2 regions of the Nitrobacter hamburgensis X14 genome follow, and region 2 is predicted to be linked to the other one. Evidence: predicted binding sites of a transcription regulator. Region 2 holds the regulator's gene; the other holds the start of a gene.
What was found. The regulator HrcA, encoded in region 2, represses chaperone genes, less so after heat shock. The targets are predictions, from matches to a motif close to GTTAGCACTCNCNNNNNGNGAGTGCTAAC.
Positions count from the first base shown of each region.

Region 1: NHAM_RS13270 (co-chaperone GroES) is a predicted target of HrcA. The motif match lies at 1,930-1,958, and genes of this name have one in related genera.

Region 1 is NC_007964.1:2,848,296-2,851,707, forward strand. It holds gene gpt (xanthine phosphoribosyltransferase) at 1-101, opposite strand, end outside; gene NHAM_RS13260 (competence/damage-inducible protein A) at 228-968, opposite strand; gene NHAM_RS13265 (usg protein) at 1,280-1,579, opposite strand; gene NHAM_RS13270 (co-chaperone GroES) at 2,001-2,318, shown strand; gene groL (chaperonin GroEL) at 2,493-3,412, shown strand, end outside.
Region 2 is NC_007964.1:169,995-173,406, forward strand. It holds gene rdgB (RdgB/HAM1 family non-canonical purine NTP pyrophosphatase) at 1-18, opposite strand, end outside; gene rph (ribonuclease PH) at 167-880, opposite strand; gene hrcA (heat-inducible transcriptional repressor HrcA) at 1,061-2,149, shown strand; gene grpE (nucleotide exchange factor GrpE) at 2,249-2,842, shown strand; gene NHAM_RS00770 (hypothetical protein) at 3,007-3,412, opposite strand, start outside.

The DNA of each region.
Region 1 (3,412 bases), 1.7 Mb from region 2:
GGCCCGGTCTCGTTCAGCCGCCAGGTCAGCGCCCGGCAATCGCGGTGGAACTGGTCCCAGGACACCGGAAAGGCCTTGCCGGGAGTCGTGTTTGCGGTCACTTGGATTTTTCCTCGTCACGAGCCACGAGCGCTCTCTTGCAGAGTACGCGCCGGCAACCCAGCCTCATCATATCCGCATTCCGGACCGGCGCGCGAGCGACGCCGGCCGGACAAGCGAAGGTCGGTTTACTGCGCCGCCTTGAGCCCCACCAGCATCGCCCTCACCGCGTCCATCGCCGCCGTCAGCTTGGCCTGATCGCGCGAGCGCACCACAAGCCTTGTGTTCGACTTGCCATTCTCGTCAAGAAACGGATGGCTGCCGATGGTGGTGTCCGGATGCGCCTCGGCGATCGCACGCAGCGGCGTGCCGATGTCGCCCTCGCGGCAATCGCCGCGCACCGATTCCGACAGCATCCGCTCGCCCGCTCGCAGCGTCGGCGCGACGATATCCATCATCGCCTGCATGATCGATGGCACTCCAGCCATGACGATGACGTTGCCGATCCTGAAACCCGGCGCCAGAATGGTCGCGCTCTGGATCAGTTCGGCGCCATCGGGGATGCGCGTCATGCGCAACCGCGCCTCGTTCAATTCGCCCGGTTTCTTGTAGCGCTCCTTGAACCGCTCCACCACCTCGGGACGATGATCGATGCCGACGCCAAAGGCTTTTGCGACGCTGTCGGCGGTGATGTCATCATGCGTCGGGCCGATACCGCCGGTGGTGAAGACATAGGTGTACCGGGCGCGAAGCGCGTTCAGCGCCGCGACGATATCGGCTTCATCGTCGGCAACGATGCGAACCTCCTTGAGATCGATTCCGATATTCGTCAGATAGTCGGCGATGAAGCCGATATTCTTGTCCTTGGTCCGCCCGGACAGGATTTCGTCGCCGATCACCAGAACGCCCGCGGTGATGATGTCACCCATAACCTCTCCTTGCCGTCAGCAGGACCGTTGTCCTCGCCCGCGGGACCTGCCGCGTCGTTAACGTGCGCGCACCGAGCAAGAACAGAAATTTTTGGCACGGCCAGGCTGCCGAATTCGGCAGCAACAGTAGCCATTCAGGAATAAGCCAGCTCCTGAGACGGCGGTGAGCATTCGCGATCCTGACATGACGCGCAGCCGCTCCAGCGTCAAGCCAGCGAAGGCGCGCCTCGGCGGCGAAAGCAGGTCGCCATGAGTGACCGGCGCCGCATCTCGTCGCGGTCGTTGGCATCGCCCGGTTACGACGGCAATGCTCAATGCAGCCGGAACACGCCGTCCACCGCACGCAGTTCCGCGGGCTTGATCAATCTCGAATGCGCGACCGTCACCGAGACCAGCGGTCCGTCGAGCCGCTTCTCCCAAAAGGCGAGGAAGTCACACAGCACCGGGAATTTCGGAAACATATCGTAGTTCTGCCAGACGTAGCTTTGCAGCAGCCATTGCCGATCCGGACGGCGATACAGGATTTCCGCCGTCGTCAGGCCGTAGCCCAGCACCTGCTTGCGAAAGTCGCCCGAAACGCCGCCGGACTGCATGTCATGCTTCGAAACCATGTCAAACCTCCTTAAGGGAGGCAGCGCTATCGGCAAAAGGTGGCGACCGATTTTGCGGTAACGCTCCAATCCCTCGATGAACCCGCATTCGGAACCAGCGCCCTGACGGCCACCATCCCACAACGGGTCATGGAGAAAATGTGACGCGCGACGCGCCGATCGCAAGCCTAAAGTTCGACAAAATGTTGATAAATTCAACACTGGCAGCGACTTACCGCGTCTGCTAACACTGTATCGTCAGGCGTTGAGATTGACGATGAGCGTTGATAGTCGCCTTCTTTGAGTTCCTAAAAAATCCGCTTCAGACCCTTGTCCGCCTCTCAGCGGCGGCTTATGTCCTGATCGGTCGCCTTGGCACTCATTGGCCGCGACTGCCAAATTCAGAAATACCCATCGATCTTCAGAAACTTAGGAGGACTGCATGAAATTCCGTCCGCTTCACGACCGCGTCGTGGTCAAGCGCATCGACGCCGAAGAGAAGTCCGCTGGCGGCATCATCATTCCCGACACCGTCAAGGAAAAACCCTCGCAGGGCGAAATCGTCGCCGTCGGCCCCGGCGGCCGTGACGAGGCCGGCAAGCTGATCCCAATCGACGTCAACGTTGGCGACAAGGTGCTGTTCGGCAAGTGGTCGGGCACCGAGGTCAAGATCGACGGCCAGGACCTCCTTATCATGAAGGAGTCCGATATCATGGGTGTTCTCACCGATGCCGCTCCCGCCAAGAAGAAGGCCGCGTAACTCCCCTGCTCCGTCATCCCGAGGAGCCGGCGCAGCCGGCGTCTCGACGGATGAAGCAAAAGCTCCTCCGTCATCCTTCGGGGCTCGCCGCAAAGAGTGGCTCGCTCCTCACAGCCGAACCAAGTCGTTCGGCGGGGATGACGGGCTCCGAAACATCCAAAGGAACAACCCAACATGTCAGCCAAAGATGTCAAATTCGGCGTCGACGCCCGCGACAAGATGCTGCGCGGCGTGGACATCCTCGCCAACGCGGTGAAGGTCACGCTCGGTCCGAAGGGCCGCAACGTCGTGCTTGAAAAGTCGTTCGGCGCGCCCCGCATCACCAAGGACGGCGTCACCGTCGCCAAGGAAATCGAACTCGAGGACAAGTTCGAGAACATGGGCGCACAGATGGTGCGCGAAGTCGCCTCCAAGTCCGCGGATGCGGCCGGCGACGGCACCACCACCGCGACGGTTCTGGCCCAGGCCATCGTCCGCGAGGGCGCCAAGTCGGTCGCCGCCGGCATGAACCCAATGGACTTGAAGCGCGGCATCGACCTGGCTGTGGAAGCCGTGGTCGCCGACCTCGTCCGGAACTCCAAGAAGGTGACCTCGAACGACGAAATCGCCCAGGTCGGCACCATCTCGGCCAACGGAGATTCCGAAATCGGCAAGTTCCTCGCCAACGCCATGAAGAGGGTCGGCAACGAGGGCGTCATCACGGTTGAAGAAGCCAAGTCGCTCGAAACCGAACTCGACGTCGTCGAGGGCATGCAGTTCGACCGCGGCTATATCTCGCCCTACTTCGTCACCAACGCCGACAAGATGCGTGTCGAGATGGACGACGCCTACATCCTGATCAACGAGAAGAAGCTCTCCTCGCTGAACGAGTTGCTGCCGCTGCTCGAGGCCGTGGTGCAGACCGGCAAGCCGCTGGTGATCGTCGCGGAAGACGTCGAAGGCGAAGCGCTCGCTACCCTCGTCGTCAACCGGCTTCGTGGCGGCCTGAAAGTGGCCGCGGTGAAGGCGCCGGGCTTCGGCGATCGCCGCAAGGCCATGCTGCAGGACATCGCCATCCTGACCGGCGGTCAAGCGATCAGCGAAGACCTCGGCAT
Region 2 (3,412 bases):
GGCGATTCGACGATGCATGGCCGATCCTAGAGCCATTCCGACTTTGGTGGAATCAAAGTCGGGCTCCAGCTTCTTGTTTTGACGCGTTTTGACGCGAACCGGTACCCGCTTCGCGTCAAAACGCTATAGGAGGAGAGTCCTGCGGGCAAAACGCGCACGGGACGAATCACGCCACCGCCATTTTCTGCAAATCCACCAGCCGCGCGACCCCTTTTTTCGCGAGCGCCAGCAGCGCGAGAAATTCATCCTGCGAGAACGGTGTCTTCTCGGCGGTTCCCTGCACCTCGATGATGCGTCCGTCGCCGGTCATGACGAAATTGGCGTCGGTGTCGGCTTCTGAATCCTCCGCATAGTCCAGATCGAGGACGGGCGTGCCGTTGTAGATGCCGCATGAGACCGCCGCGACGTTGTCGCGAAGCACGCTGGTCTTGATCATGTTGCGGGCCTTCATCCAGCCGATGCAGTCGGCCAGCGCGACCCACGCGCCGGTGATCGACGCGGTGCGGGTGCCGCCGTCGGCCTGAATCACATCGCAATCCACCGTGATCTGGCGCTCGCCCAGCGCCTCGAGGTCGACTGCGGCGCGCAACGAGCGGCCGATCAGGCGCTGGATTTCGACGGTACGGCCGCCCTGCTTGCCGGCGGAGGCCTCGCGCCGCGTCCGCTCCAGCGTGGCGCGCGGCAGCATTCCGTATTCGGCCGTGACCCAGCCGCGGCCCTGGCCCTTGAGCCACGGCGGCAGCCGCTCCTCCAGGGTCGCGGTCACCAGCACGTGGGTGTCGCCGAATTTCACCATGCAGGAACCCTCGGCGTATTTGACGACGCCACGTTCCAGCGACACGGCGCGCAGTTCATCCGGTGCACGACGGCTAGGTCGCATGGGAAATCCTCCAGCCATTTCATGAAAATCGTTGTCTTGCGGTGCTTTTAGGGGCGGGGAGCCGCAGCGGCAAGGGCTGGAAACAGCGATTGCCGCAAAGGCTGCTTGTAACCGGTGCGCCGGAGCGACAAATTAGGCTTGGTTGTCAAGCGTAACCATAATCATGCGCGGGAGATTTCGTTGGTCCATCACGATCCGATTGGTCTGATTGCACCGAACACCGGGTTGGCCCAGCTGAACGAGCGATCGCGCGACATTTTTCGTCAGATCGTCGAGAGCTATCTTGCGACGGGTGAGCCCGTGGGCTCGCGCAACATTTCCCGCCTGATCACGATGCCGCTCTCGCCGGCGTCGGTTCGCAATGTGATGTCGGACCTCGAACAGCTCGGGCTGATTTATGCGCCGCATACCTCCGCCGGGCGCTTGCCGACTGAGTTCGGCCTGCGGTTCTTTGTCGATGCCTTGATGCAGGTCGGCGACCTGACCGAGACGGAGCGCCAGTCGATCCAGACCCAGCTCGCGTCGGTCGGCAAGGCGCAATCGGTCGAGGCCGCGCTGGACCAAGCCTTGACACGGCTGTCGGGATTGACCCGGGCCGCGGCGGTGGTTCTGACGGCCAAATCCAACGTGCGCTTGAAGCATATCGAATTTGTCAGGCTGGAGCCGGAGAAGGCGCTCGTAGTGCTCGTTGCCGAAGACGGACAGGTCGAGAACCGTGTGCTGACGCTGCCGTCCGGCGTCCCGGCATCGGCGCTGACCGAAGCGTCGAATTTCCTGAATGCGCGAATCCGCGGGCGGACGCTCGCCGAGGCGCGCCTCGAGCTCGAGACGGCGCTGACGCAGAGCAAGGCGGAACTCGATCAGCTCACCCAGAAGGTCATCGCGGCCGGGATTGCGAGCTGGTCGGGCGGCGACAGCGACGATCGGCAACTGATCGTGCGCGGCCACGCCAATCTGCTGGAGGACCTGCACGCGCTGGAGGATCTCGAGCGGGTGCGGCTGCTGTTCGACGACCTCGAAACCAAACGCGGCGTGATCGACTTACTCGGCCGCGCCGAACGCGCCGATGGCGTCCGCATCTTCATCGGTTCGGAAAACAAGCTGTTCTCGCTGTCCGGGTCCTCGACGATCATCGCGCCCTACAACGACGGTGCCGGCCATATCGTCGGCGTCCTCGGCGTGATAGGACCGACCCGGCTGAACTACGCGCGCGTGATCCCGATGGTGGATTACGCGGCCCGCATTGTCAGCCAGATGCTCGGTGGCTGAGCCGGACCCGCCGCCCGCCGCGCTTGATTTTTCCGCCTGAACCACGATATCCCGCACAACCATCCCTTTCAGTTCGAGACCATGCGAGAAGGCTGCGTAATGACCGATTCCGACGGCAAATCAGACAATTCCGGCGATCCGGCTCCGGAGGCCGAGCCGGTGGTATCCAAGCCTTACATCATGCCCGACGATCCCGAGGAGGGGTCGCTGGAAGCGCTGGCCAAAGAGGTCGCGGAAGCGAAGGACCGGATGCTGCGCACGTTGGCGGAGATGGAAAACCTGCGCAAGCGCACCGCGCGGGAGGTGTCGGACGCGCGAACCTACGGCATCTCGGGGTTCGCACGCGACGTGCTGGATATTGCCGACAATCTACAACGCGCGCTTGATGCGGTGCCCACCGAGGCGCGCGCGGCGGCTGATCCCGGACTTAAAGCCCTGATCGAGGGCGTGGAGTTGACCGAACGCTCGCTGCACAACGCGCTGGAAAAACACGGCGTGAAGAAGTTCGATCCGGCCGGCGAAAAGTTCGATCCGAACGTCCATCAGGCAATGTACGAAATTCCAGATCCGTCAGTCCCCGTCGGCACGATCGCGCAGGTCATTCAGGCAGGCTACACGATCGGCGAGCGGGTGCTGCGTCCGGCGCTGGTGGGTGTTGCGAAGGGCGGAGCCAAGGCAGCCGCGTCTGAATAGAATCAGCCCTGTTTCGCGGGCTTGTGCTTGCGATGTCGGCCGAATGAATGCGTTTATAGCGTTTTCGAGCGAAGCATGTCTTCGGGCTTGACCCGAGGATGGGTACCGGTTCGCGTCAAGACGACAAGCTGGAGCCCGGCTGATCCTTAAGGCCGGGCTAGCCCTTAGTGCGGCCGGATACCGTCACGGACCGCACGAAAGCGCGGAAAAACGGCAGACCACCCGTCCCGCGGCGTACTGCCGATCAGCCGCATTGCCGTGTTGCCGCTGCCAAACACCAGCCATTGGACGACGGTCACCGGCGTATTCGTTTGCGTGTTGGTGGCGTCGATCCGTGTTTCAAAACCGGGCGATCCGTTGATCCGCATCGGTTCCGACATGGTGATACGCCCGTCGCGCAGGTTTGGGATCGTGGCTGCGATGTCGCGCGCAAACCGGCCACGATCGTCCGGCCGTTCGGGGGCCGACCCAACCAGGTTGACGATCAGGAAGGCCTTGCCGTCGATGTCGTCATCCGTTTCGGCGTCGGAAAGCAGGATGGCTGCTCCTGGCGCCAGCGTACGGATCATT